DNA from 2 places in the Paenibacillus pseudetheri genome. Region 2 is predicted to be linked to the other one. Evidence: riboswitches for the same ligand, from Rfam matches in the RefSeq annotation. Region 2 holds a riboswitch; the other holds the start of a gene.
What was found. A riboswitch is a leader RNA that binds a small molecule or an ion and turns the genes downstream of it on or off. The one in region 2 is predicted to bind S-adenosylmethionine.
Positions count from the first base shown of each region.

Region 1 (15,633 bases), on a different contig from region 2:
AGGGCTTCTGTTTGTATATCACTCATATATCTATATATCTAGCGAAAGACGGATCATATCCACTACTTTGATCCCATTTTCAACAATCTCTTCACTATAATGTCTGATAAAAAAGTCTCTATCGATTCCGGTAATTCTAAATCCACATTTCTGATAAAGAGCCAGTTGTCCTACACTAGAATTTCCCGTACCCACTTCAATCGTCTTCGCACCAAGTAATCTCGCATTCTGAATCGCATGATAGACCAACTGCTTTCCTATCCCTTTACTTTGCTGATTCTCATCAACGGCTATATTCACTAGCTCCACTGTCTCAGGCCTCGTTTGTAGCAAAACATAGACACCTATAATGCAATTCTCCACTTCAGCTACAAAACATTGCCCTCTTTTTAAATACGCTTCAACAAGACTTAGGGAAGGATCTGCTAATAACAACAAATGCAAGGGAGGTTGTTCTTCTGCGTTTAATTTCCTAATTAGCATGCTCATAGCTCCTTGTGATGACTTTTGTCATTGAGAATAAAAAAAGCCTCCAAGCCCGTGTTGTAGAACTCAACATGGGGCTTGGAGGCGTAACATCGCGATTAGCAAGGCTCTTCGTTCGGTTTCCCTGCATCCGTAGCTGTACGGAAGCTTGAGCCACAGCCGCATGTTGCAGTAGCGTTCGGGTTATTAATGGTGAAGCCGCCCGTCATGCCGGATTCTTCAAAATCAATTTCGAGACCATCCAGGTAACGAAGATTCTCTTTCTCCACGACAACCTTCATTCCTTGGATGTCCATATATACGTCCTGATCGCTTTCATTATCATCAAAGCCCATAGCATATGAGAATCCGCTGCAACCGCCAGGCGTTACTCCAATACGGAGGAACATGTTCGGCACTTCTTGTTCAGCAAGCATCGCCTTTAATTGTTCTGCTGCCTTTTCGCTAATATTAATCATGATCATATCCTCCTATAAATTAGACTTCCTTCTAAAGAAAAACTTATGTTTAAGAGACCTTACGGTCAAAAGTTACTTTCTTAAAAATATATACTTAATAAACTTAGTATAACCGACTATTCCATTACCCTCAAGTCACAACTGCCTTATGCTTAACCTGCCCCACCAAAATAAACCATCCATATCCAGCTGTTGATCCCCTTATAAGAGAGGTTTATAATAAGGAAGGCAAACATAAGTAAAAATTCGGAAATTTGTCACGGAGGCTAAACCTCCGCTTTATGATCATGAATGAACAGCTACCGTCTGGGTAAGTCTGGGAATTATCTGCGGGCAATGGACCCCGTAAAACTTTCAGGAGGAATTTATTATATGTCTACTCTTTTCACCCCCCAAACAGACGCCCGAATGATGAACATTATTGAAAAAGTTCGCGGCGGCGAAAGATTGAATTTAGAAGATGGCGTTTATTTATATCAAAGTAACGACCTACTTACGATTGGCCAGCTAGCAAATGAAGTCAATCTCGCAAAGAACAACAACAGGGTATATTTTATCGAAAACATGAGTTTATATTTCACCAATGTTTGCGAATCTCACTGCGCATTCTGCAATTTCCGCAAAGATGATGGAGAAGAGGGTGCTTATACCCTTTCCGGTCAGGAAATGGTGCAATATGTCGAACAGCATATTCATCCAGGTGTGCGCGAATTCCATATCGTCGGCGGTCATAATGACAAGGTTCCTTTCCAGTATTATGTGGATTCTTTAAAAGCCTTGAATGAACGTTTCCCTGAGGTAACCTTAAAAGCATACACTGCAGCCGAAATCGATTTTTTCACCCGAATTAGCGGATTGAGTATTCGTGAGGTACTGGAGCAGCTGCGTGCTGCAGGACTTAAGACGCTTACTGGTGGTGGCGCAGAAATATTATCCGATCAATACCGTAAAAAAATGCGTGTAGATAAGGCTAATGTGGAAGAATATCTGGAAGTTCACCGAACAGCACATCAGCTTGGCATGAAGACACATACAACTATGCTCTACGGCTCGATTGAATCTCATGAAGATCGTATCCGGCACATGATGCAGATCCGCGATCTACAGGATGAAACCAATGGCTTTATGGTATTCATTCCATTATCTATGCAGCCTAAGAACAAGAATGCAGGGATTATGCGCCGCAACTCCGCTTATGAGGATCTGAAGACGATTGCGATCAGCAGATTGATGCTGGATAATTTCGATCACATCAAAGCCTACTTTATTAATATCGGTCCTCAGCTTACTCAAGTTGCACTGAACTTCGGTGCTTCTGACGTACATGGTACTATTCTTAAAGAACGCATTAGCCATGCGGCTGGTGCCTTAACACCTGAAGGCCTCACTCGCGATGAATTGATCTGGTTAGTGAAAGGTGCTGGACGAATTCCAGTAGAACGCGACACGTTCTACAATGCGATAAAGGTATACGAATAAAAGACTACCTAGATCCGTTATCCTATATTGGAAAGGAAGTTCGGTCAGCATGAGAACACTACTCGTTCTGGGCGGCGGCTATGGCGGCTTGGCCCTAATTCAAGAATTGCTCAATAATCACCTTCCTCAGGATATTGAAATTATCTTAATTGACCGAATGCCTTATCAAGGAATCAAAACGGAATATTATGCGCTTGCCGCAGGTACAGTAACTGACTATCACTTGCGGATCCAGTTTCCGGTTCATCCCCGTCTCACTATCCGTTACGGTGAGGTGAGTTTCATTGATTTGGAGAGTAGAATCGTTACAATGGAGCCTGACGAGACTGTGTCTTACGACATACTAGCCATTGCGTTAGGCTGTACCGACAATTACCATAACATCCCTGGAGCTGATCAATATACTTGCAGTATCCAGACCTTTGCAGGAACACGCGAAACTTATCAACGCTTAAACGATGTGAAGCCCTATGGAACAATAAACATTGTTGGCGGTGGACTAAGTGGAGTGGAATTGGCGGCAGAGCTTCGGGAGAGCCGACCAGATCTTAATATTTCTATTCTGGATCGTGGTGAACGTGTCTTGTCTGCCTTTCCTGCGAAGCTGTCACAGTATGTGGAGGAATGGTTTCACCACCATCAAGTACAGACACTTGGACGTGTCTCTGTATCCCATGTAGAGAAAGATGCGCTTTTTAACGGTGCAGAGGAAATTCTTTCAGATGTTACGGTATGGACCGCAGGGATTCAACCCGTAAAGGTTGTTCAGGAATTAACAGTCCCGAAGGATCGCGGAGGACGGATCATACTGGATGAGTATTATCGTATACCTGATTATCCAGAAGTGTATGTAATTGGCGACTGCGCCAGCCTGCCATTCGCTCCAAGCGCACAAGCAGCAGGAGCGCAAGGTGAGCAGGTTGCTCAGGTAATACAAGCCATGTGGCGCGGTGAGACTCCTAAGCTTCATTCTATTCGTCTGAAGGGTACCTTAGGCTCACTAGGCAAGAAAGCTGGATTTGGTCTGATGGGCCAACGCTCCGTCAAAGGACGGGTTCCCCGTATCCTTAAGAGCGGGGTGCTCTGGATGTCAAAACGCACTTTAGGATAAACCTAAGGGCTGCTCTTTTCCGTATTAATAATGGAAAAGAGCAGCCCTTTATTTTCCACAAAAAGCATTTAGTCAAGGTCTATATTGAACCAAGCCTCTAGCTCTTTGATTTTAGCATTAATTTTCTCTTCTAGCTCGTCAACAGTATCTGCCGCAACGATGTCCCCTTCAACCATGGCAAACGGAGTTAAATAACATTCCCCACAATTGTTCAGGCATCCGTATTCGATCACATCGTAATCTGGATTTTCTTCCAGCTTATGCATTAGCTTATCTGTTCCGTGTCCCATGTTACTGGCACAAAATTCAATAATTGGTCTCATGATGATCTCCCTATTCCGCCTAACCATTTTATTTTTTAACTTTTTGTACTATAATGAACTTACGAAAGGAGTGATTGAGAAATGAGTGAGAATGCACAAAGCACCGAAATGTATGATGAAGTATTAGAAGTGCTGGATAAACTTCGTCCGTTCCTGCAGCGCGATGGCGGCGACGTTGAACTGGTCGATGTAGAAGACGGCATCGTTAAGTTGAAACTTATGGGTGCCTGCGGCAGCTGCCCAAGCTCCACGATCACCTTGAAAGCCGGGATTGAACGCGCCCTTCTTGAAGAAGTAGAAGGCGTGCAAGAAGTTATGCAAGTATTCTAATCCCATTCAATATCATTCCCGATCCCCTCTTCAGGAGATCGGGATTTTCTTATTATAGAGGATTTAACCTCTTCCCACAACATACAGCATAGAACCCGCAGCCTAATGGCATGCGGGTTCTATGCTGTAATTAGCGATTAGATAAGCTTCACTACTTAAAATGCTGGAATGATCGCACCTTCGTACTTCTCTTCAATAAAAGCTTTAGCTTCTGGAGAATTCAGAGCAGCTACCAGCTTTTTGATTGCATCGGAATCTTTATTGTCAGGGCGAGCTACCAGGATGTTAGCATAAGGGGAATCTGTACCCTCGATGAACAAAGCATCTTTGGTTGGCACAAGACCAGCGTCTAGTGCAAAGTTGGTGTTGATCAAAGCAAGGTCTACCTCATCTAGTTGACGTGGGAGCATAGCCGCTTCCAACTCAATGATTTTAATATTTTTCTTGTTTTCAATGATATCTGCTTTCGTTGAAGCAATGTTTGTATCATCTTTCAATGTAATCAGACCATTTTTCGCTAGTAGGATTAGCGCACGACCACCGTTAGTAGCATCGTTCGGAATGGCAACTTTCGCACCGTCAGCCAACTCATCGATCGATTTTATTTTTTTGGAATAAGCTCCAAAAGGCTCAACGTGAACAGATGCAACGGAGATCAGGTCTGTTTTATTATTTTTATTTTGGTCATCAAGATAAGGTTGGTGTTGGAAGAAGTTAGCATCTAGCTGCTTCTCATCAAGCTGTACGTTCGGTTGAATATAGTCAGTGAATTCTTTAATTTCAAGAGTAATTCCTTGCGCTTCAAGCAATGGAGCAATAGCTTTTAGAATCTCAGCGTGTGGAACAGGTGAAGCACCGACTACCAATTTCACTGGTTCTGTAGTTGTCTCAGTTGCAGTACCTTTAACTGGTGCATTAGTGGCAGCTGAGTTAGAAGCATTATTGTTATTGCCGCAAGCAGCTAGCACCACAACCAGTGTCAGACTAAAAAAAGTAAGTAGCAATTTTTTCATTTTAAATCCCCTTCTTTTCTTTGGTATTTGTATGAATAAGACTATATGTGGATGTACCTTATTTCCGTGTGTAATATTTTACGAGTCGATCACCGACCATTTGCAGCAATTGCACCAGTATTACAATAAACGTTATGGAAATAATCATAATTTCCGTCTCATAGCGGAGATAACCGTAACGAATCGCTAGATCACCAAGTCCGCCGCCCCCAACTTGGCCAGCCATTGCAGTATAGGAGACCAGTGTGACAAGTGTGATCGTAACTCCAGCGAGCAGACCTGGACGAGCCTCTGGCAAAAGAACGCGCATAACGATCTGATTCGTTGATGCTCCCATTCCTTGCGCCGCTTCGATTACTCCGCGATCCACTTCCCTTAGCGCCGTCTCCACCAATCGAGCAAAGAATGGAGCTGCTCCAATTACAAGTGGCGGTATCGTTCCAAGGACACCGATAGAAGTTCCGACAATTTCTTTGGTAATAGGAATTAAAGCCACCATCAAAATAATAAACGGTACGGAACGTAGGATATTTACAAGTAATGATAAGACCGAGTAAATTACTCTGATTACAATACTATTCGATCTTTCGCATAAATACAATAGAATTCCGAGTGGTAAACCGAGAATAATTGTGAACAATCCGGAAAATACTATCATTTTCAGAGTTGCAACTGTAGCATCCATCATTTCTTGCCAGTTTAAATCTGCGAAATTCATTACGAAATCACCTCCACTTCAAGGCCTTGAGCGGTTAGTTCGGATATCGTCACAGCGATCGCTTCAGCCGGCCCTTCGAATCGAACGATCATTTGTCCATAAGGTACATCTTTAATCGTTGAGATGGTACCATGCAGAATGGCAAAGCTTACACCCGTCTCACGTACTACATTGGAAAGTGCAGAACCGTAGGTCTTCTCTCCGAAAAAAGTAATTTTGACGGCCTGAGAGTTGTCCCCAGCAGCAGCGTCAAGCGCCATACGAAGGGGGCCCTCATTCTGTGATTCACTGCGAATGAAATCGCGAGTGACCTCATGCTGCGGCTTCAGGAATACCTCCGTAACTTTACCTTGCTCAACGATACCACCACCATGAATGACCGCAACACGGTCACAGATGCTCTGAATCACATGCATTTCGTGTGTGATCAGCACAATGGTCAGATGGAATCGTTTATTAATATCGAGCAATAGCTTAAGAATAGAGTCTGTCGTTTGTGGGTCAAGCGCAGAGGTTGCTTCGTCACACAACAGCACATCAGGGTCGCTGGCAAGTGCCCGTGCGATGCCAACCCGTTGCTTTTGTCCTCCTGATAATTGGGAGGGATATTTATCCCGGTGTTCTTCAAGCCCCACTAAGGCAAGCAAATCTTTCACTTTAGTATCAATATCTGCTCTCGAGGTACCTATGAGTCGCAGAGGAAAAGCAATGTTATCGTACACCGTCGCAGAAGATAGCAGATTGAAATGTTGAAAAATCATCCCAATTTTGCGCCGCTGTTCCTGCAGCTGGCCTTGAGTAAGCTTGGTTAGTTCAATGCCATCTACCCAAACTTCCCCTTCTGTCGGACGCTCCAACAGATTAATGCAACGGATCAATGTACTTTTCCCCGCTCCAGAATGGCCAATGACTCCGAATATTTCACCTTTTTCGATAGATAAATTCAATCCGGAAAGTGCTGTAGCCGCATGGTTGCCTTTTCCATATACCTTTGTTATTCCTTTTAAATTAATCAACGCTCGTCGCCCCCTTTATATTTCACTTATTCCATACAAAAAAACCTCCGACGATCGATGCAGATCGCAAGAGGCTCTGTGTGTTTATTTAGACAATGCCTTCTCATCTGCCAACGACCACAAACCTTGCGTCATTGTAGGAATTAGCACCATGACATTTGTACATAACGCTAATCGCGCTGTATACAAATCGGTTGCCGGGCTTCATCGGGCCTATCCCTCCGCCACTCTCGATAAGATATAGAGTATGAAATTTTATGTTTGAATTCGTACAGACTTTAATGCAAGCATAAGTATAGTTAGTTTCTCGTTTTTTGTCAAAAGGAAATATCTTGAACGCTTAGGATTGTACGCTCTTTGGCTTGCTAATTTCCTTACGCAGCTGTTCATTGCTATAGCTGAATGCCGCGATTAATGTTTTACAGTTCATTTCAAGGGACTGCTTCAAATCCTCAAGATGGCTATCTAAATCCTCAAGCTGAATTTTGTCATGCAGACCTTGATGTCGCTGCCATAAATCATCCTGCATTTCGGAATTCATATAATGAATTTCAGCATTTCTGCGCTTGCGTAGATTCTCCAGTGGATCACGATAAGAGTTCTTGATCTGTTCCAGTTGATCCGCTAATGCAGGATGCACATTCAACAACTGAAGTTGACGCAGCACTGTAAAATAAGAAAAGTGCGTTTTTAATTTGGAAGTTTTGAGGTCATAAAAATGATTCAGCACCGTTCCAAGCTTGTCGAGAAGAGAGAACACACGAATAAATCCATCTTTATAAAAATAAACATAACGCGCATAATCGCCTTGTTCCACTGGTGACATATCGTCCATAAACCCTGCGATTACCGATTTCCGGTAAAAAGCAGCTGCGAACCAGCTTTGCTCCAATTCATCCAATGAGGAGATCAGTCCACGTGTCCAAATCTCCAGCTTGCGGTATTCATGGTCATTATCCTCATGGGCGTTCATTTCCTTGCGCAGTAAGGCTGCAAAAGTGGCCATGTTCTCCATCGCATCAGCCAATACACCGCTGTTCTTTCGAGGCGGCTCTCCAAGTATAACCCGCAGCATATCCCAGCCCTCCTAAAGTTTTGTCCAGCACCACGATATACCGATTTCCATTTTATTATTCCGCAGGTAAAGCGACTCTATCCACGGAGGGAACTTTCTACCAAGGGGGTGGAACCATTGAGTTATTGGCTTTATTTTCAAACTCGGCATTTCTCGCGCTACTCAGCTGCCAAACTCTTACACTCATATAGCATAGAACGCCAAACAAGCAAGCAATCAACAAAATATGAGCCAAGGCAGCAAATATGTACAATCTTTCATTATCTAGTGTGTAAACAACAGCAGCTCCACTAAACACCTGCATTAAGCATAGCAGAACAGCAGCAACGCCAAGAGCTCTTAGCTCTGGATAATCCTTATGTTTCCAAAAAGCTAGATGTCCGAGCACCGCAGTAAGAATAAATAAGATCAAAGCCGCAATCCGATGTGTAAAAACAATTCCTACTCCCCCGGAAAGCTCCGGAACCCATTCACCGTTACAAAGCGGCCAGCCAGAGCATCCCCCGCGTGAATCCGTATGACTAACAAAGGCTCCAATATAAACGACAATATAGGAATATAAGGCCGTAAAACAGGTTAAATTGCGGAAAGCCTTGCTGACGGGCTTCTTCTGAATCTCCATCTTATGTTCGTATTCGCCTGCCTCATGTCGCCTTTTGGTTCCGAGAGCCAACATCAGAGAGCTTGAAAAAGCGATCAAGGAAAAGCCCATATGTAATGCCATTACAGCAGCAGACTGGGATTTAATTACTGCAAGCGCTCCCATACCACCTTGTACAATTACAAACAGCAACGTCATAAATGCATATACTAACAAATCCCGCCGATTTCGAGCATATCGCCAAAAAGCAATCATCGAGGCAAGTGACAATAACCCCGCCAATCCACTAAACAAGCGATGGGTGTATTCAATCATCGAACCTACAGTATAGGCCGGAATCAATTTCCCATGACAGAGCGGCCATTCATTTCCACATTCCAATCCCGATCCAGTCTTCGTTACAACCGCTCCTCCTAATACCGCGAGGAACATGATAAGGCAAGTAAGATAACTAAGCCATTTCAACTGATTTGTCGTCAAAAATATCACCCGCAGTTTTTAGTAATGAAGAAGCATTTTAAAAAAACCACCGCTTTTGCTCAAACAGGCGAAAGCGGTGGTTTTCCGGAATTACTGTTGAAGGCTTTGATGCACTTGAACCGCTTTATCCAGGAAATTCTCAATTTCCTCGCGGGATTTACGTAATTTATTAACGAATCTAACCAATTCACGTCCATCGGAATACGCGACAAAGCTTGGAATCCCCATAATATTTTGTTCCTGACTAACGTCACCCACAGCATCAACGTCAACCTCGACCAGCGTTAGACGATCTGCATAGGCTTGCTCTACCTCAGGAATAAAAGGATCGATAAATTTACAATCCGAGCACCAGTCCGCCTTGAAGATGGTTACAGTTAATCGAGGAGATTGAATGGCTACCTGAAATTCAGCAGGAGAACTAATTTTGTCCATAGCTTGTTCAGTCCTTTCTTCCATATCTGTCAAATTTCTATTCTTTAAGTGAAGCAAAATGTCATGCAGAAGTCAAACTTATTCTCTCATACGAACACGCGCAGGCTGTAATTTCATCAGCGGATTCAACAATTTTTGCAATGCACGCGGATAACTGGAGATTTCCTGTTTAGTAAGCACACCCAGTACAATAAGCATGACCAGATAAATAACAACAACTGCGGCCCCTACAACAAGACAAGTGATCAGAAACGCCAGACGTGCAGGCATTAGATCTGTTAACAGAATTCCAGCTTGGTTCAAACCAAAACCAATACCACCGGACACAAGAACCGAAATTGCGAAGCCTCCCCACCGTTTACCCATAATTTCGAAAGATACAATGGATTTCAGCATCCGTAAGTTAAGAATAGTAATGACAACGAAACAAAGTGCTGTTGCGCCGATAATCCCATAAATCCCAAATACTTTACTTAGTAAGAAGCTTGCGACTAATTTAACAATAATACCCACTAGCACATAATACATTGAAATACGTGATTTGCCCATACCGAGCAAAATTGAGTTCGTCGTCATCATGGTGATCTGAAAGATCGTTCCAATCGTAAGCATCGCCACAATTCCACTTCCGTCCAAGCTACTGAACAGTAACCCATTCACAGAATAGGCTGCAGCCACAAGCGCCAACACAATTGGCATCCCTGTCAGGATAGAAATCCGCAAAGCAAGTGTAATTTGCTTCTTCAAGTGCACCTCATCACGACGGGCATAGGCAGCAGAAATGATTGGAATCAGCGAGGTACCTAGCGCAATGGCTAGTACTGGCGGAATTCCGGCCACACTTTGAGCACGCGTGGTTAGTATACCCAAAGCTGCTGTTGCACTCTCTCTACCCATCTGATCGATAAGCAGTGGAACAGCCAAAGAAGTATCAATCACATTCACTACGGGAATCGTAAGTGAAGAGAGCACAATCGGAATCGATAGTGTGAAAATATCCTTGTAAATTCCCCAAATCGGCAATTTTTGAGTAGTATCGTAATTTAATCCCTGCTGTTTATCCTCTCGGCGCAGCTTGATTGCAAAATAAATCATGACGCCAAATGCTGCAATACTACCAATTACGCTACCGAAGGATGCTCCTGCAGCGATAGTTGTATTGTTATATCCCTGCTGTAATAGAATATAAGCTAGTAAAATAGCGACTAGTACGCGAGCGAACTGCTCTACAATCTGTGAAATACCACCAGCCATCATATTGTTGCGCCCTTGAAAATATCCACGCATCATGGCAATTGCCGGAAAAAGTAAAAGCGCAGGTGCAATAGCCCTAACTGCCATCGCTGATTCTGGTACATCAGCAATATGTGTCGCATAGAACGGAGCGCCTATGTACAGCAAGGCCGTCATGATTACCCCTGCTGCTACTGAAAATAGCAATGCTGCATGATACACCTGTCTCGCCTCTTCAGGACGATTCAGAGCGTACCGCTCGGAGACCATTTTACTGAGCGTACTTGGAATACCTGCTGTAGCCACGGTGAGCAGCATTAAATAGATATTGTTCGATACCCCAAATGATGCTCTCCCCACATCATCAAAAATATGATCCAGCGGCACCCGCTGAACAAGCCCGAGTACCCTTGCCACCAACGCTGCAGCAGCAAGGATAAGCGTGCCTTTTACGAAAGACTCTTTCTTGGACAAACCATTTCCCCTTCTTCACTGTTAAAATTAAAACCGGACGACCCATATAAAAAAGAGGACGACCATAATAATTTGTAGCACAATTTTGACAACAGTACTACTAAACAACCCAAGTATTGATCCTACACTTACTTTGGCAGCTTTAGCTGGGGAAGAACCCACGATCAATTCTCCTATAAAGGCACCCAGAAACGGACCGATAATAAGTCCAAAGGCTGGGATTACAAAAGGACCAATGATTAGCCCGATTGTACTCCCGATAATCGATGAACGCGAGCCGCCAAATTTCTTAACGCCCCACGCTCCTACAACGTAATCAGCAATAAATAGAACTGCAACGATCAGCGTTTGAATGATCCAGAACCAAACACCAAAAGGCTCGAAAGAAAAGAACCAGCCATATACGAAAAAAGCAAGATAAATCGCAAGTGCACCCGGCAGTATAGGATACACAGCCCCGGCTAGCCCTACGGCAAATAAAGCAATAATAAGAATCCAACCCAGGATCGTCAATACTTAACCTCCTAATAGCAAATATGCTCTATGGATTCACTTCGCAATAGCTTTATTAAAAATATATTTTTGAATGACTTCTGCAATTCCATCATTATTATTAGAAGCCACCACAGCGTCAGCCTCTTCTTTAACCGTCTCCTGAGCGTTGCCCATGGCAACCCCAAGCCCTGACTGCTGAATCGCTGCAAGGTCGTTGAGGCTGTCACCAACCGCTATAACTTGGGACATGTCTAGTCCTAGCAGCTTACAGACTTCCATGATTCCGGCTGCTTTATTCACTCCTAGAGGGTTAATCTCCAGGTTATGTGGAGAGGAGTTCGTAATCTCCAATCCACCCATATCTTGAAGACGAAGCAGCAGCTTATGACGAAGATCATCATCTTCGGTGTGATAACCGAATTTAAGCCATTCTCTGCCCGTTACATCCCCATCCCAGTTATCCTGTTTGTGGACTTTTTCTGTAGAATAGGCCCAGAACCAAATGTCATCTTCTTTAGCAAGTTCATACATTTGTTGTACCAGCATAGGGTCCATCAAGGATCGCCGATAAATTTCATGTGGCGCTCGCCATACCTCACTACCGTTCACAGTAATCATAGGTGTTACTAGTCCAAGCTGCTCAGCATATGGAAATGCACTTGTAAAAGCCCGGCCCGTCGACAGACAGACGTGAACGCCTGCGTCGACCGCCTTTTGAAGCCATTTCACCGTTGTAGGTGTAATAATCTGTTCATCATTCAGTAGGGTTCCATCCATATCCAAAGCAAGCAGGCGGTATTTGGCAGTCATTGCCACCCCTCCATTCTTTTATGCTCTCAATAGAGCAGCTGTTTATTTTTTAATCATTATTCACCTTAGAGTCAAAGTTACTGAGTACCTGTAGTTGTTCCTTCATTCGCAGGATCATTCGTATTATTACCTGACTGTAGACTCTTCTTCGGAACGCCATCAAGTCCATATTCCCAATCATAAGCATCAAAAATTTTGCGTGCGACCGGCGCAGCACTCTGGGAACCAAAGCCCCCTTCTGGAATGACTACGGCTACTGCCAGCTTAGGATTATTTCGTGGGGCATAGGCAATAAATACACCATTATCGCGTATTTGGCCCTTTGCCACTTGTTGGGATGTTCCCGTCTTACGAGCAAAATCATAAGGAAAATCAGAGAAAGCACTAACTTCACTTCGCATACCCTGTTGAATTTCTTTCCAGTAGGATTTATCGAAGGCTGTTACTTCATCTATGACCTCACGACCGAACTCGTTGACTACTTTTCCGTCAGCATCTGTAATCTTGCTAACTAGCTGAGGTTTGATCCGCTGTCCTTCATTAGCAAGTGTAGCTACGTATTGGGCAAGCTGCAACACCGTATAACTACCTTGTTGGCCGAAAGAAGCATAAACAAGTGCCGCTTGTGCACTACCCGCAGCCTCTATATTGGTATAGTTAATCTGTCCTAAGAATTCATTTGGCAGACCACTTCCCGTGGATACACCAAGGCCAAACTCTTTCATATACTTATCCCAGATATCTACGCCTTTACTTTTGTATTTGTCATACAATCGTTTACCGATCATGTCCACCATGAACGCATTCGAGGATTTCTCAATCGCTCTTGCTGGATCCATAGAACCGTATACGTGTCCTCCAGAGTTTCTTACCTTGGTTTCATGACCTGCTTTACCAAAAGCCGCGAAACCTCTATCCGAATAGTAAGTTGAGGTTGTAAAGAGACCTTCATTCAAACCCACGAGTACGCTCAAAGGTTTAATCGTTGAACCTAGTAGCAGTACAGACCTAAGTCCATTACCTGACGTCCCTGAAGAAATCGGATTAATGGTACCGTTCTGATAGTTGTCCATAATACTGTTCCAGACATCTGTGGATAAGGATCCCGATGTCCAAATATTCGTATCGTAGTCCGGCATACTCGCCATACTGACGATATTCCCCGTATCGACTTCCATCGCTACAGCGTAACCAGTTAAAGCATTAGGATGCGTTTTACCCTGTACAGGATTGGAATGCAGCCACTTAATCTGATCCATAATCGCCTGCTCTGTCTTCATCTGAATGTTCTTATTAATGGTTGTCCAGACGTCATTGCCTTTGACAGGAGGGACTACACGTTCGACTTTCTCTGCCATGTTCTGTGGATTGACGGAGATTTCCTGATAGCCGTTTTGTCCCCGAAGCTCTCTCTGATACTGCAGCTCCAGGCCGTCAAATCCGACAAATTCGTCGTCCTTGTAAGTTAGTCCTGGCTCCGGATTGTTCTTCATAGCATTTAAGATATTCTTATAAATATTAAGGCTGTTTGCTGATTTAAAAGGCTTGATATAACCTATCGTCTGTACGGCAACCGTATCTTTATCGTAATGACGAATGCTTTCCTCGACAATTTCAAGGCCTGGGTATTCTCCCTTATGTTCCATGAAATAGGCCACTTCCTGAGTAGTCAGGTCAGCCTTAATTCGCCGTGCCATAAAGCCAAGTGATTTCCGGAAATATAAATCCAGTGCGTCAATCACATCTTCTTCTGTCATCTTCTCAGCTTTTGGATCACCATATTTATTGAAATCAGCTACCAGCTTGGCTGCCAATGCATCTGACTTGGCTTTAGCCTCTGGAGTTAGGGTAGTTTTACCGGTCATTTTATCTGTTTGCTTAGCGGTATACTCCTTATTGAGTGTAATATACAGCGATTGAACCGGCGTAGAGTACGCTAACTTCTCACCTTCAGCAGCATAAATTACACCTCTCATGGATGCAAGGGGTACATTTTTGGTATCTCTGCTTGTCTCCACTTCTGTTAAAGTTGGTCCTTCCACGAATTGCAACACAGCCAGGCGTATAATAATTACGCAAAATATAGCAAACGTGCTAAAGAAAAACACGTTGAGTCGCAGGCCTATGGAACTTTTACTGTTGGTCTCATCTGGAGGTGAGGCCTGCTTACGGAAAAAACTCACAGTTTATTTCTCTCCTTTTTCTCTAATTATTCTTGAACGGGGTCTGACGCAGGAGCAACATTCTTTTTCGGCACACCATCGAGCCCATATTCCCAATCATAGGCGTCAAAAATTTTACGAGCCACCGGAGCAGCGCTGTTGGAGCCAAAGCCTCCTTCTGGTATAACAACCGCTACGGCCAGCTTCGGATTTTCTCGCGGAGCAAAGGCAATAAACACCCCATTATCGCGGTTTATATTTTTTCTGTCTGTTTTTTCAGAGGTACCTGTCTTACGTGCAAAATCATAAGGAAAATCATCAAAGGCACTAACTTTACTGCTCATCCCCTGTTTGATCTCTTTCCAGTAGGATTTGTCAAACGTTACTGTATTAAGCACTTCTCTTTTAAATTCCTTAACCAACTTACCTTGTGCATCCGTGATCTTACTAACAAGTTGAGGCTTAATACGCACCCCTTCATTAGCAAGAGTAGAAGCATACTGGGCAAGCTGCAGTGTAGTATAACTGCCCTGTTGGCCAAAAGAAGCATAGATAAGTGCAGCCTGCGAGCTGCCTGCAGCCTTAAGATCAGTATAGTTAATCTGGCCTGGTGATTCACCTGGGAGACCACTTTTAGTAGATACACCCAGTCCGAACTTTTTCATATATTTGTCCCATACCTCAATGCCTTTATCTCCCGGATAATTCTTGTAGAGCTGCTTACCCACCATATCAATCATAAATACGTTAGAAGATTCCTTAATGGCCTTAGCTGGATCAAGCGGGCCGTATACGTGACCTGATGAATTTCTTACGGATGATTTATTATCCTTACCAAAATAAGTAATGCCCACATCTGAATAGGTTGTTGAGGTATTAAAAAAACCTTCATTTAAACCAATTAACACACTTAATGGTTTGATCGTAGATCCCA
Region 1 covers NZ_CAKMAB010000031.1:12,288-27,920, forward strand. The annotation lists gene L1028_RS22130 (GNAT family N-acetyltransferase) at 31-483, opposite strand; gene L1028_RS22135 (HesB/IscA family protein) at 585-944, opposite strand; gene mqnE (aminofutalosine synthase MqnE) at 1,317-2,423, shown strand; gene L1028_RS22145 (NAD(P)/FAD-dependent oxidoreductase) at 2,473-3,534, shown strand; gene L1028_RS22150 (YuzB family protein) at 3,603-3,857, opposite strand; gene L1028_RS22155 (NifU family protein) at 3,939-4,187, shown strand; gene L1028_RS22160 (MetQ/NlpA family ABC transporter substrate-binding protein) at 4,343-5,200, opposite strand; gene L1028_RS22165 (methionine ABC transporter permease) at 5,259-5,918, opposite strand; gene L1028_RS22170 (methionine ABC transporter ATP-binding protein) at 5,918-6,934, opposite strand; SAM riboswitch class I at 7,035-7,174, opposite strand; gene L1028_RS22175 (Cthe_2314 family HEPN domain-containing protein) at 7,275-8,009, opposite strand; gene L1028_RS22180 (COX15/CtaA family protein) at 8,107-9,090, opposite strand; gene L1028_RS22185 (thioredoxin family protein) at 9,181-9,525, opposite strand; gene L1028_RS22190 (putative polysaccharide biosynthesis protein) at 9,604-11,232, opposite strand; gene L1028_RS22195 (DUF456 domain-containing protein) at 11,260-11,745, opposite strand; gene L1028_RS22200 (Cof-type HAD-IIB family hydrolase) at 11,782-12,537, opposite strand; gene L1028_RS22205 (peptidoglycan D,D-transpeptidase FtsI family protein) at 12,615-14,720, opposite strand; gene L1028_RS22210 (peptidoglycan D,D-transpeptidase FtsI family protein) at 14,747-15,633, opposite strand, start outside.
Region 1: linked by a shared signal. The riboswitch ahead of L1028_RS22170 (methionine ABC transporter ATP-binding protein) and the one ahead of metA (homoserine O-acetyltransferase MetA) in region 2 are both predicted to bind S-adenosylmethionine.

Region 2 (15,633 bases):
AGCAATCCCGTATTGGCATGCGAGCTGCCGCTTCCTACCCGTCTTTTTTCGATCAGAACAGCCTCAGCTCCGCTTAATGATAAGCGATAGGATGCCATTGCTCCACCCATTCCAGCGCCGACAACCAGGCAATCACAGTGAACGATATCCTCTAGCGGAGGATAAGTCGGGGGATTCTGTAAAGTGCTTGACCAGGGTGTGTTTCCACTATTTAAATCCATGAATTGTTCGCTCCTTCATTCGTGCCGTGATTTAGTATTGGCGGCAATTTATTGTCTCATTCGTAGGTATGTTCTTATTTTTGTCATATCTATCAAGTACCTTTGGGCAAATAAATGAACTACTTTGGCGGCATACTAAAGCCTGTTTGAATCAATTACAAGGAGGGACTACAACACATGCAATCAACTCAAATGCAGGCGTTAAGTGGAAAAGAACTGGAATATATCGCTGATTCCATCGCCAATGAGGACTTGCTTCTCAAACAATGTGCAGCTACAGCAGCAACAACACAGAATGAGCAGGTTCGTCAAATTTGTATGCAGCATATGCAAAATCACACAAAGCACATGACTGAGCTCACTCAGTTAATCCAGCAACATCAACAATATGCGCCAACAAGCCCACAATAATTTCCATACTAATCCTAAGGAGGTTTTTAAATGAACGCGCAAAATTCAGCAGCATTTATGCCGGATGAAGATTTAATGAACACCATTTTGTGTGATCTGAAGCGGACGGTTCGGGAATATGCTACGGCAGCAACAGAATCGGCATGTCCAGCTGTTCGCCGGGTATTTAACACCATGACCATGGATACTCTTCAACTTCAAGGTGATTTGTATACGCATATGTCTCAAATGAATATGTATCCTGCACCTGCAAAAGCATTGCGTCAGGATGTGGACAAACAGCTTCAGACCGCACAGCAAATGCAGCAGCAAACAGGGCAATTTGTTCAACAAAAAACAGGGCAATTTGGCTCCTCCGCTCAGAATGCTCATATTACGGCTAATGGACAGCATCAGCCTTCTCATTTAATGTAACCATACTGGTTAGCAAATGAAGTATTCTACCTCGTTACCTTAAGAATGACGCCTGTTTATACCGGAGACTTCGGTATTAACGGGCGTTTTTTGTATATATACCCATTTAGCTGAGAAAACATAGTCTTCTATAGGAATTCATATGGGGTTATTTTGTTTGCAGAGATGCTCAATTCGTGTCATATTAGTATTAAACTCTTTTCGCGGGCGACGCATGAATGCGCAACGTCATTTGCGAACTATCCGGAGGGAAGGCATGAAGGAAATGAATGAACTAAAGAGGAAAGTGCTGGAACTGCTTAAAGAGGATGCCAGAAGATCTACTTCACTCTTAGCTACGCTACTAGGCGCGGAAGAAGAAGACGTAAAGACGGCAATTGGGCAATTAGAGAAAGATCACGTAATTGTTAAGTATGCAGCTGTTGTTAACTGGGATAAAGTGGATGATGAGAAGGTAACTGCGCTGATTGAAGTGCAGATTACACCCGAACGGGGTCGCGGCTTTGAAGGAATTGCGGAAAGAATCTACCTGTATCCACAAGTGAAATCCGTGTATCTGATGTCCGGTGCTTACGATCTCCTGGTAGAAGTGGAAGGCAGAAACTTACGTGAAGTGGCCAATTTTGTTTCCGAGAAGCTGTCTCCAATTGATTCAGTACTCTCAACTAAAACGAACTTTACCCTTAAAAAATACAAACAGGATGGGATCATCTTCGAGGAGCATGAGGAAGACAACCGTCTGATGATCTCTCCATAAAGGAAGTAATCATATGATCACGAATAAAACGCAACTAACTGGAGAAGACAGCAAATCAATGAATTCTTATTTAGCTCCGCTAGTACAGCAAATTCAGCCTTCGGGTATTCGTAAGTTTTTTGATCTGGCTGCAGGCAGCAAAGATATCATATCACTTGGAGTTGGGGAGCCTGATTTTAAGACCCCGTGGCATGTCAGAGAAGCTTGTGTCTATTCGCTGGAAAGAGGGTTTACAGGCTATACATCCAATGCGGGTATGCCTGAGCTACGGGAGGGAATTGCGAACTATTTGCACACCCGTTTTGCAGTGGATTATGATCCTGCCAATCAGATTATAGCAACGGTCGGCGGAAGCGAGGCCATTGATCTTGCTTTGCGTGCTTTGGTCACGCCGGGAGATGAGATTCTCATACCGGAACCTTGCTATATTTCCTATTCGCCTATAACAGCTATTGGTGGAGGAATTCCTGTAGGGATCGAAACGGTTGGAGAGAATAACTTTAAGCTTACGGCAGAAAGCTTGGAAGCGAAGATCACACCACGATCCAAAGTTCTGATTCTGTGTTATCCAAGTAACCCTACGGGAAGCGTGATGACCCGTGAGGATTGGGAGCCGATCGCCAAGGTAGTAGCGAAACATGATCTTATTGTAATTTCAGATGAGATTTATGCTGAATTGTCATATGGAATGAATCACGTCAGCTTTGCTTCATTGCCAGGTATGATGGACCGTACGATTCTGGTCAGTGGTTTCTCCAAAGCTTTTGCGATGACTGGTTGGAGAATGGGTTATGCTTGTGGTCACCCTGATTTAATCTCCGCAATGCTTAAGATTCACCAGTACACTGTGATGTGTGCTCCTTCTATGGGTCAGGTGGCTGCACTTGAGGCACTGACCAATGGGATGGAAGAGAAGGATCGTATGGTTGATTCTTATAACCAACGGCGGAGGCTAATTGTTAAAGGTTTACGTGATGCAGGGCTGGAGTGCCATGAACCACAAGGTGCATTTTATGCTTTTCCAAGCGTGCGCAAAACGGGACTGACATCTGATCAATTTGCACAACGATTATTGCTTGAATATAAGGTGGCAGCTGTACCTGGAAGTGTCTTTGGTTTAGGTGGTGAAGGTTACTTACGCTGCTCCTATGCTACATCAGTATCTCAACTGAATGAAGCTATAGAACGCATTGGTGCTTTTGTCACACAATTGGAACGAGAGAGAATGGAATAGAGAAAATTGGACTATAGCCTATCCTATAATCCTATGGTATTATTTTACTTTGAGAGTAATTAACCCCTATAATAGAACTAACAAGGATGTATTTTACTCTGAAATTAAGCGTTGCTTTGAAGTTGCTTTTATTACTTTAATGATATTTTGTGGCACGCGCTCAATAATACTTTTAGGAGGGATGATTGTGCTTAGTGCCGATTATTACTTACCTTCCTATGGAGGGCAATGTTTTTCTGGAAATGGGAAACTGTCCCCCAAGGGTGATGCTTCTGCTCGCATACTCTCTCTGGAAGATGAAATTAGAATACTCCGTAGCAAAATGGAGCAGCTTTTTTTACAGGAAAAATCATTCACTTCAGATAATGTGATTGAAATTAGCAGTTTACTGGATCTCAAGATAAATGAATACATGAAGGGGCGTCCAGCTGGGAAATAACGTCGCTACATGCTGTTGAAGAGGACCCTACGGTCCTCTTTTTGTTGTTCCTTTTGAGCTCGTACACATCGAATATTGCAGTCTAATTGGAGGCGAAACTTATTTTTGGAGAAAATGAGGTAGGGATGATAAACTATACTCTTCATTTGCCATTTTTATATAAGAAAGCTTAAACTAGCATTATGTGATTTGAAGAATGGATAGGAGGAGTAAGCCATGGTGATCTATACACGCACGGGTGATGCGGGTCAAACTTCAGTGATTGGCGGCCGGGTTGGTAAGGACGATGTCCGAGTTGAAGCCTACGGAACGATCGATGAACTGAATTGCTTTATAGGTCAGGCAAGGAGCCTGATGGAGGACGATCAGTTTGATGATGTACGCGAGCAGCTGCTGGAGATTCAGCATGAGCTATTCGATTGCGGAACCGATCTGGCTTTTATTAAGCTAGGTGATGGTGGTCAATATATGGTAACAAGTGAGATGGCTAAACGGTTGGAGGGCTGGATTGATGAACTTCAAGCAGAGAATCCACCACTAGAAAAATTCATCCTCCCTGGGGGCAGTCCATTGGCTTCGGTTCTACATGTGTGCCGTACGGTTTGCCGCCGGGCGGAACGCCGGGCAGTTACACTTGGACGAAATGCAGACATTAATCCGGAAGCGGTTATTTATTTGAACCGGTTATCCGATTATTTCTTTGCGCTGGCTAGGACGGCTAATACACGGGCAGGGATTACTGATGTAGAATACATTCGCAGTAAAAAGGTGTTCCGAGACTAATATGACTAGCTATTATTCACCAATTACTTACATTATACCGCCAGAAGAGGATGACTGGTTGCTGAAGACGATCCTGCATAAACGGATGGATGTCTCACGTAAATTGTTGTCACGCCTTAAGCAAACAGAACAAGGGATTACATTAAATGGAGAACGTGTTTATATCAGCGTACATGTTAAGGCAGGCGATATTGTACAGATTCGCATGGAAACAGAGACTTCGGATGATATTTTACCGCAGCCGATTCCCTTTGAAATTCTATTTGAAGATGAGCATCTGCTCGTAGTAAACAAGGCAGCGGGGATCATCGTGCATCCCACACACGGACATTACACTGATACGCTGGCTAACGGAGTAGTTCATTATTGGGCGCAAAAAAATGAACGTTTCCGCTTTCGACCCGTCCATCGTCTGGACCAGGAAACCTCCGGTGTGTTAGTCATCGCCAAGAATCCATATAGCCATCAGCATATTTCTGAGCAGATGATTGCGGGTACAGTGGACAAACGTTATGCTGCATTTGTTCATGGGGCTCCTGTGGAGCCTTTCGGCGATATCGACGGACCTATTGACCGTGATCCTGAGGAGCCGCATCGGCGTATCGTGACACCGGATGGTTATCCTTCTCTGACTCGGTATGAGGTTAAAACCGTATACGCACAAGGTTCAAAAGTTGAACTGAAGCTGGAGAGTGGTCGTACTCATCAGATTCGGGTCCATATGACCTCTATCGGCTGTCCTTTGATTGGTGACAGCATGTATCGTCATGAGCTGTATAATCTACCGGAATTGACTTTAACTCAAAGTGAACAGTTAGAGTCCGTTACAGCACTAGATGCCTCCATACCGCGTCAAGCACTGCACGCGGTGCGTCTGACGTTCAAGCATCCGGTGCTGCTGCAGGAAATGATCTTTGAAGCTCCATTGCCTCCTGATATGGCGGCTTTGGAGGAGATACTGGAGCAAGGACCGATAGCGAAATAGTGATAAAATTATCTTAGTGATGTTAAGCGGAGAGGGCGAATTAGTTCTGGAGAAACGGAGTGTTCGCCTTTATCCTCGGATTTCATCTGCAAAAAGCGGACTAATCAAGAAACCTGAGGATAACAGCGATCGGAAGAATAATTCGCCAGCACAGCGCACTCATCACTACCATTAAAGGAGCACAACATGAGCAAACTAAAAGTATATCAATATCCAAAATGCAGCACCTGCCGCAGCGCAGTAAAATGGCTACAAGCTCAAGGTCATGAGCTAGAGCTTCAGCACATCGCAGAACAGCCGCCCACCGTTGAGGAGCTGCGTGAATTGCTGGCCAATAGCGGACTTGAACTGAAAAAGTTTTTTAATACAAGTGGTGAAGTCTATAAAGCATTAGGTCTTAAGGACAAAATGATACAGCTTAGTGAGCAGGAGAAGCTTGAGCTGCTAGCGAGCCATGGCATGCTAAATAAACGTCCGATAGTCACTGATGGCGTTAAAGTTACGGTAGGCTTCAAAGAAGATCAATATGCTGAAGCTTGGACTAATACTTCCAAGGCATAAATCCGTAAAGGGGATGTTCCAACAGTCATTTCATGGGTGTTGGGACATCCTAATTCTCGACTTTATGTCCATTGTGCGGCCATGCTTCTCATTTTGAGAGCCATGGTTTTTTTATGTTAATTCAAAGGATAAGAATAAGCTCCAATATGTGTAACTTTATGATCCCTTATCAGATCAAGTGTTTTCTGATAGAATACTCTTTGTGCAATAGCATGGACAAGCGCTTAATAACAATACAACGAACGATTAAGGGAGAGGTTTATACATGAGAGCAGAAACAACGGGCCGTGTAATGCTTGTAGATGGAATGGCTCTGCTGTTCCGGGCCTTTTATGCGACCTCTTATGGAGGATATATCCGCAAGACAAAAGCTGGATTGCCGACGAATGCGGTGTATGGTTTTTTGCAGTATTTTTTCGATGCAGTAAGCACCTTTGAGCCTTCTCACGTCGTATGCTGCTGGGATATGGGCAAAGGAACGTTCCGCACCGAGAAATACGATGGGTACAAATCGAATCGGATTGAAGCGCCATTAGAGCTGATTCCACAGTTCGATCTAGTAAAAGATGTAGTAGCTGAGCTAGGTGTGCCGAATATCGGACTTGCAGGCTATGAAGCGGATGATTGCATTGGTACGCTGGCTTCTTGTTACAGTGAAAACTCTGAGGTGTATATTTTGACGGGTGACCATGATATGCTTCAGCTCATTGATGAGAACGTAAAGGTCGTCATTATGAAAAAGGGACGCTCTAACTATAAAGTGTATGACCTTGCAGAATTGCTGGAGGAAAAGGGTCTAACCCCTAGACAGGTGATTGACTTGAAAGGCTTTATGGGCGATACCAGTGATAATTATCCCGGCGTAAAAGGGATTGGTGAGAAGACTGCGCTGAAGCTGCTGACCGAATACAGTACAGTTGAAGGTGTAATTGAGAATCTGCATCTGCTCCCTAAAGGTGTGCGTACCAAAATCGAAGCAGATCTGGATATGCTGCATTTATCGCGAGAGCTAGCTGAAATCCGTTGCGATGTACCAGTGGTCTGCGAGCTGACAGAAGCCTTGTGGCAACTACAGCGGGAAACAGCTGCGCGCAAATTTCAGGAACTAGAGTTCGGCAGCTTGATGCATTTGATTGCTGAGGTGCAAGACGAACGGGGAATTGTACAGATTGAGTTAGGCGATTTGGGTTAAGATCAGACACCCTTCATGCAAAGATGCATGGAGGGTGTTTTGTAAAACTATAAGAACGTATAAGTTTCGCACTATACATTATCCTTATATTTCTCTCTTAAACGTTACCGTCCTTATAAGGACGCCAAAGGCGTTTATACTTGTTGTGATTGTGATAGCGCTTCATTCAACGTATAATTAGGGCTGGTGATTGCTTTTTTTAATGCTATTATTTATTTATGGATGGGTAGCGTATCAACTTCTAACTAGAGAAAGGGAGATAATTGCTGTGAAGCTATTGGGAGCGATTGAAGCAGGCGGAACAAAGTTTGTATGTGGGATTGGTTATGAGGACGGTACCATTGTTGACCGAGTTAGCTTTCCAACAACGACACCGGAAGAAACGATGGGACTAGTAATAGACTATTTTAAAGAGAAGAATGTAGAAGCATTCGGAATCGGATCTTTTGGACCGATTGATCCCGTACTGGACAGCCCTACTTATGGTTACATAACAACGACACCAAAACCTCACTGGGGACAATATAATCTGGTAGGCACAATGGCTGAGCAATTTAACGTTCCGATCGGCTTTGACACGGATGTGAATGGAGCAGCGCTTGCGGAGAGTAAATGGGGAGCGGCTAAAGGTCTGGACAGCTGTCTTTATATTACAGTTGGGACAGGCATTGGAGCAGGAGCGGTTGTTGGCGGCCAGATGGTCCATGGATTGTCACATCCTGAGATGGGACATATTCTAGTCCGTAGACATCCAGAGGATACGTTTGAGGGTTACTGTCCTTATCATGGCGATTGTCTTGAAGGATTAGCCGCAGGTCCGGGGATCGGCAAACGCTGGGGACAACCGGCAGGAGAGCTGCCAGTGGACCATCCGGCATGGGAGATGGAAGCTCACTATCTTGCACATGCACTCATGAACTATGTGCTGATTCTGTCTCCTCAAAAAATCGTAATGGGCGGTGGTGTTATGAAGCAAAGCCACCTGTTCCCTTTAATTCGTACTAAGCTGCAAGAGTTATTGAGCGGATATGTTCAGCATCCATCGCTTAATGTCGACATCGATAATTATGTTGTCTCACCAGATCTTGGAGACAATGCAGGACTTGCTGGAGCGATTGGATTGGCTACATTAGCTCTAGCTAGAAACTAGTATAAAAAGGCATTGACTGTTCGGTAATATATGGTATTCTAGGATTTAACAGTATAGCATTTAATGAGGGAGCACCTCTTTCGCGTTTATCGTGAGAGAGGTGCTTTTTTTGCGTTCGGGGTCTGATTGAGAAAGGATTTGCTCGCTCCGAAGGAGGCTCTTCCCGGGAGGTTACTTTGCTTGCTGTAAGTTGAGAAAGGTAGGGATGAATATGCAAATTGTATTTATGAACCGTTTATCCAGAATATCTGGAGTGGATCAAGAGATGTATGCCCAGCTGTGGATTGGAGAGGAAGAGGGGATCTGGAGTTTGGGCTGGCGTGATTTTTCAGGTGGGGAGAATTACATCGAGAATTTGTGGTATGAAGGTGGTTCATGGAATGAAATGCTCTGTGTATACAGGCATGAGCTGGCAGTGAAGATGGGAGATGGCTATCGACCCTTAATCGACGGGATATTCCACGAGGAGGATAGTCTTACTGGACGTAATCAGGAGCAGCTGAAGCTTCAATATTACAGTGAATATTATGGGAATGAAGCCATTTATGAAGAGTTATGTGCTTGGCGCCGTGGTAAGGCTTCGAGTGAACGGAAGGCGCCCTATATTCTCGCCAGCAATCGTCTGTTGCGCTTGTTAAGTACATTTCTACCGCATACGCCAGAGGAACTGATGCAAATTCCGGGTGTAGGAGAAGGCAAGGTAGCGCAGTTTGGGGCCGATTGGCTGGCTATAACTACTGCGGTGGCAAGGGAACATTCCTTTCCTCTAAGTTGGGTGTATGAAGTAATTGAAGAGGAGTCTTTCGTATCTTGGCTTTATAAACAAAAAGAGGTCAAATATAAAAAGCAGCTAGAACGACTGCGCTTGCGGAGGATTTTGCTACAGGGGATCGAGAATGGATTGGGCTTGGAACAACTTAAGGTGAATAGTGGAGTGAACCGGCGTGAACTGATTGAAGCGGTAGAGGAACTAGAAAGAGAAGGTTATTCCGTCGAAAAGCTGATCCATGTAGAGCTTAGCAATATGCCGCAGAATGAGCAGGAAGCGATTTGGAATGCTTATGTGGAGCTAGGGGATCTTTTCTTAAAACCGGTGCTACATAAGGTGTATGGTGACGATTTTTCCGCTGCTGAAGGATTGGATATTTATTATGAGCGTCTGCGATTGATCCGCATCCGTTTCCGTCGGGAGCAAACGCATAAAGTGGGCATGGCGACCAGTTTCTAAATTTATGCATACCAAAAGACGAAGGCTTCCTTATACCTTACGGTTACAGGGCCTTCGTCTTGCTTATTCGTCCGATTCGTTTCATAGCCATTCCTTCTTGCGGAAAACATACAGCATCCCACAGCCTAAGGTCAGCATGACGCCTATAACGCCATAATAGCCATATTTCGTATGAAGCTCGGGCATATGATCAAAGTTCATACCGTAGATTCCGGTAATTACGGTCAGGGGCATGAATATGGTTGTGATCGCAGTAAACACTCTCATAATTTCATTCGCTCGGTTGGCGATACTGGATTGGTATGCCTCTCGTAAGTTGCCCATGAGATCGCGATACGTCTCAAAGGTTTCAGATATTTTAACCGCATTTTCATAAATGTCGCTAAAATATTTCTGCAGCTGATCATCAATCAGACGGAGGTCTTTTTTGTTTAGGGTATTGATCACTTCTTTTTGTGGTCCCAGCATTTTTTTTAACCATAAAATTTCACTTCGCAGACCGATAATTTCACTGAGATGTGACTTCTTGGTATGCATGAGGATATCTTCTTCCAGCTTCTCAATCCGAGCTTCAATCCGGTCGCCGACGGAGAAATAGTTATCTACGACAAGGTCAATAAGTAAGTAGAGGAACATATCTGGTTCACTTACTTCTTGCTCCCAGAGCATAGGCTTCAGGATTCGTAGTTCATTGATCTTTTGTTTCGTGACAGTGATGATGTAATGTCTTCCAAGGAATACATTGAGCGCCCGCAGGAAAATTTCTTCATCATCAAAGCGGATGCTATTTACAACTATAAAGTAGTGACTTTCGTATATTTCGATCTTCGGACGCTGATCCTCTTCGCTAAGGCAATCCTCAACAGCAAGATCATGTAGGTTGAACAAAGGCTGAAGCAGCTCCAAATCCTCTACATCGGCGTCAATCCAATAGAACCCTTCTGTTGGGGGTGTTAGTGTTTCATCAATTTCATCAATAGGTGTAAAAACCCCTGCATTTACCAGCCGGATTTTCATCTGATTTCACTCCTCCTATCCCCAGGTCTTCACCAGGGACTGCTAAATTAAGCACAGAGAAAAAAATCAGCTTGGCCGGCGTTACAATCAATACATAGGGCCAAATGACGTTTCGAGGGCATGAAGAAGAACTGCTCCCGCCGCCGGCAAGCTGATGATTATCCTGTGTGGTTGCTCATTCTGTACACATATTTGCGAGCTCGGGTCGCCTTCCATTCTTCTTCTCACCTCTTCTTTTCGTTCAGGTATGAAATACTTGTCTAGTATAACAACGGAGTATGCCTCTTTCAAGCAAATTTATTGTGATTTTGAGGCTTCTTCAGCATTGTATGGACTTGACGAAAAGGAGGTTCATGATTTAAAGTTAATTTTAAAGTAATTTAATTGAATACAGCTAAATCTTATCAAGAGCAGGTGGAGGGACTAGCCCTATGAAACCCGGCAACCGGCGTGTAAACGCACGGTGCTAATTCTTGCGGAATTTCTGCAGACGTTTAATCGTCTTCAGGAACATTCTGGCAGATGAGAGAGGCGCATATGACTGTAGATATGACCTTTCTCGATTTCCGAGGAAGGTCTTTTTATTGTTCAGCAAGCCGCAGTGCGGCAAAACAACTAAATTCAGCTAAGGAGTGGAAAGACAATGCCAATTAAAATTCCCGACAGTTTACCGGCGAAAGAAGTATTATCCGGAGAAAATATTTTTGTGATGGACGAAAGTCAGGCTTTCCATCAGGATATCCGTCCACTACGGATTGCTATTCTGAACCTCATGCCGACTAAAGAGACGACAGAGACTCAATTGCTGCGTTTAATTGGAAATTCGCCACTACAAGTTGATGTTACTTTACTGCATCCACGTTCCCATATTTCCAAGAATACTTCTGCTGAACATTTGAAGAGCTTTTACAAAACCTTTGACGAGATCAGCCACCGCCGTTTGGATGGTTTAATCGTTACAGGTGCTCCTGTAGAACAAATGGAGTTCGAGGAAGTATCGTATTGGGAAGAACTGAAAGAGATTTTTGAATGGAGCAAGGACAATGTGACTTCAACCATGCATATTTGTTGGGCGGCACAGGCAGGCTTATATCATCATTTTGGTGTTCGTAAAGTGGCATTGCCTGAGAAATGCTTTGGCGTCTTCCCGCATACGATTAATCAAAATAACATTAAACTGCTGCGCGGCTTTGACGAGGTATTCCATGTACCACACTCTCGTCATACCGATGTCTCTCGTGAAGATATTGAGAATAATCCAGATCTGCAGATTCTGGCGGAATCCGAAGAAGCTGGTATGTATCTAGTGGCTACAAACGACGGTAAACAAATATTTGTGACCGGACATTCCGAATATGATCCTCTATCCTTGAAATGGGAATTTGACCGTGATGTGACTAGAGGGATGGAGATGGCTTTGCCGAAACATTACTTCCCTAAAGATGATCCAGAACGTACACCTCCAGCAGTGTGGCGCGCGCATGCCAATTTATTATTCTCTAACTGGCTCAATTACTATGTATATCAAGAAACGCCTTATGATATCGACCCGATTGTTTATTAAAAACAGCGCTACAATATAAATTAGGAGGCATTAATCATGGATGACAAACTTAGGATTGAAAGTAGACTGGCTCAAATAGGTTCTCAAGAAGATCCAGCCACAGGAGCAATTAATTTTCCGATCTATAATGCAACGGCATTTCGTCATCCAAAACTCGGTCAGAGCACAGGGTTTGATTATAGCCGCACCAAAAGTCCGACCCGTTCAGTGCTTGAGAATGCAGCTGCGGAACTGGAATCCGGAGATGCAGGATTTGCTTGTAGCTCAGGGATGGCAGCAATACAAACGGTGCTTACCTTGTTCGCTCAAGGCGATCATCTGATCGTTTCGCTGGATCTTTACGGCGGTACCTATCGTTTGTTGGAACGGATTATGTCCAAGTTTGGAATCACTGCTTCTTATGTAGACACGAATGATTTGGATGCACTGGAAGCTTCGCGTCGTCCAAATACGAAAGCTGTATTTATTGAAACGCCAACGAACCCACTTATGATGATCACGGATATTGAAGCTGTGTGCAGTTGGGCACGTCACCATGGGTTACTTAGCATTGTAGATAATACGCTGCTGACTCCATTCTTCCAACGGCCTATAGAATTAGGTGCGGATATTGTAGTTCATAGCGCAACTAAGTATTTGGGTGGTCATAATGATGTACTGGCAGGCCTAATTGTATCCAAAGGTGTAGAATTATCAGCTGAATTAGCTATTCTGCATAACTCTATTGGCGCCGTGCTCGGACCAACAGACAGTTATCAGTTGATGAGAGGCTTGAAGACATTGGCGCTGCGTATGGAACGTCACGAGAGCAATGCACTAGCGATTGCCCATTACTTACTAGAGCATCCAGCGATTGCGGAAGTGTTCCATCCAGGATTGCCCGATCATCCAGGGCATGAAATCCAGAATCGCCAATCTTCAGGCAATACCGGTATTTTTTCTTTCAAATTAAAAGATGCCAGATACGTGGAGCCGCTTCTTCGTCATATTCGTCTTATTGCATTCGCAGAGAGCCTGGGCGGCGTAGAGTCACTTATGACTTATCCGGCTGTACAAACGCACGCTGATATTCCTGTGGAGATTCGAAATGCTGTGGGTGTAGATGATTGTTTGCTACGCTTCTCCGTCGGTATTGAACATGCAGAGGATTTGATTGCTGATCTTGGCCAGGCACTAGAGGCCGCTAGGGCAGAAATTGAGTCTTTGTAACAGGAAGATATGTTCAATCGAGCGTTAGTGGAGAAATAGAGTATAACTAGCAGTATCGCTTAGTGCGATGCTGCTTTTCTTCTGGATGGGATTTTGCGAAGAATGTAAAAGCATTTTTCAAGCTGTTCAGATTGTGATACGATGAGGAAATGAACTGTTCATTAGTATGAGAAAGGGTTGTCGTCTTAAAAGGAGACAACGTTTTTTCTTCCTGTTATTTTGTGATTCTACCATACCCCTAAGGGTTTAAAAGGAGGATGCGAACGATGAGTGCGATAGATCTTATTTTGGACAAAGCCCTACGGGGTGAACGTCTCCAATTGGAAGATACCATCCGACTGTTCGAGAGCAACGAAATTGAGAAAATGGGTGCAGCTGCAAACACCATAATGCAACGCTGGCATCCAGAGCCGATGGCCACGTTTGTAATTGGTCGTAATATTAACTATACGAATGTATGTGATGTCTACTGTCGTTTCTGCGCATTTTATCGCAGACCGGGCTCTGACGAGGGTTATGTACTGCCGGATGAGACGATTTACCAAAAAATCGCTGAGACTATCGCTGTAAATGGTACGGAAATACTGATGCAAGGCGGTACGAACCCAAATCTTCCTTTCAGCTATTATACCGATATACTTCGCGGAATTAAGCAACGTTTTCCTGAGATTACAATGCATTCCTTCTCTCCTGCTGAGATTATGAAGATGAAAGAAGTATCTGGATTATCGCTCGAGGAAGTTGTGCGTGAAATCCATGCTGCTGGTCTGGATTCTTTACCAGGTGGAGGAGCGGAAATTCTCGATGACCGTACACGCCGCAAGATCAGTCGTCTTAAGGGCTCATGGCGCGAGTGGATGGACGTAATGCAGACAGCACATAAGATCGGGATGAATACAACAGCTACGATGGTCATTGGACTTGGTGAGAGTATGGAAGAGCGGGCACTGCACTTACTTCGTGTGCGTGAGGCTCAGGACGAGTGTATTGCCAACAAATATGATTCAGAGGGTTTCTTGGCCTTTATTTCTTGGACATTCCAACCGGACAATACTAACTTGAAGCTGGATAGACAATCGCCTGAGGAATATCTGAAGACGGTTGCCATTAGTCGCCTTGTTCTAGATAACATTAAGAACTTCCAGTCCTCTTGGGTAACTATGGGACCAGAGGTCGGCAAGCTTTCCCTTCAATATGGCTGCAACGATTTCGGCAGCACGATGATTGAAGAGAACGTAGTATCTTCTGCGGGCGCGACCTACAAGGTCAACATCGAGTCGATTACTGGGCTGATCCGCGAAGCAGGCAAAATCCCGGCACAGCGGAATACACGCTACGATATTCTGCGCGTGTTCGATGATGCTAATGCGAAAATTGATAATGATTTCATTATGCAGAACTAATATATAATTTAATCAACGCTTGTTGCTCGTTAATCCGTTTAGTGGATGATTGAGCAGCAAGCTTTTTTTTGTGAAATTTCGATCACTAGCCGTCGCACAAATGTCATCTACGTAAGCGAAGCTTGGTGTTGGGAACGCCTTGAGAATGGAGGTTATGTACCTGTGAACATAAATTCATTATTTTATTACATTTCTGTATACACATTATTATCCAAAAGTGATATCATAATCATATCAAAAGAATATCTTATGGGGGTGCTTTTTTATGAAGGAGAAGACGCTTCGTCCTGTCAGCGGATTTTGGGTTATCGCATTGATTGCAGTTTGTTTGGGTGGTGGAATCTACGGTGCTGTTCAGGAATATATCGCAGTATCGGTCATTCTGTTCGTTGTAGCGGCAATACTATGTACGAGTATTACAGTTGTACAACCCAATAAGTCGGTTGTAGTCACCTTTTTTGGTAAATATGTAGGGACTATTGCAACGAGTGGATTGTTTGCAGTCATTCCGTTCAGCGTTCGTAAGACAGTTTCCCTGCGTGTTCGTAACTTTAACAGTGTGAAGCTCAAGGTCAATGATGTCGAAGGTAATCCCATTGAAATTGCTGCAGTTATCGTCTTCAAAGTGATTAACTCCGCTAAAGCCCTCTTTGATGTAGATAAATACATGGCTTTCGTAGAGATTCAGAGTGAAACGGCGCTGCGTCATGTAGCCAGCAAATACCCTTATGATAATTTCAATGAATCTGGTATGTCCCTGCGTGCCAATGCAGATGAAATTGCTAAAGAGTTAGCGACTGAGCTTCAAGAGCGCTTGTCCTTATCTGGTGTAGAAGTCATTGAAGCCCGGCTTACACATTTGGCTTATTCAACAGAAATCGCCAGCACTATGTTGCAGCGGCAGCAAGCTTCTGCCATTCTGTCTGCTCGTCAAATCATTGTTGAAGGTGCAGTTGGCATGGTCGATATGGCGATTAAACAGCTTAAAGAGAGCGGTGTAGTGGAGCTTGACGAAGAACGTAAAGCGGCCATGATCAATAATCTGATGGTGGCGATCGTGTCGGA
Region 2 covers NZ_CAKMAB010000001.1:56,917-72,549, forward strand. The annotation lists gene L1028_RS00220 (NAD(P)/FAD-dependent oxidoreductase) at 1-221, opposite strand, end outside; gene L1028_RS00225 (spore coat protein) at 399-632, shown strand; gene L1028_RS00230 (spore coat protein) at 663-1,046, shown strand; gene L1028_RS00235 (Lrp/AsnC family transcriptional regulator) at 1,303-1,803, shown strand; gene L1028_RS00240 (aminotransferase class I/II-fold pyridoxal phosphate-dependent enzyme) at 1,817-3,037, shown strand; gene L1028_RS00245 (aspartyl-phosphate phosphatase Spo0E family protein) at 3,219-3,476, shown strand; gene L1028_RS00250 (cob(I)yrinic acid a,c-diamide adenosyltransferase) at 3,693-4,259, shown strand; gene L1028_RS00255 (RluA family pseudouridine synthase) at 4,261-5,244, shown strand; gene L1028_RS00260 (arsenate reductase family protein) at 5,431-5,805, shown strand; gene L1028_RS00265 (5'-3' exonuclease) at 6,071-6,997, shown strand; gene L1028_RS00270 (ROK family protein) at 7,266-8,147, shown strand; gene L1028_RS00275 (HRDC domain-containing protein) at 8,359-9,375, shown strand; gene corA (magnesium/cobalt transporter CorA) at 9,457-10,392, opposite strand; SAM riboswitch class I at 10,791-10,921, shown strand; gene metA (homoserine O-acetyltransferase MetA) at 11,036-11,956, shown strand; gene L1028_RS00290 (PLP-dependent transferase) at 11,993-13,165, shown strand; gene mqnC (cyclic dehypoxanthinyl futalosine synthase) at 13,432-14,568, shown strand; gene L1028_RS00300 (SPFH domain-containing protein) at 14,834-15,633, shown strand, end outside.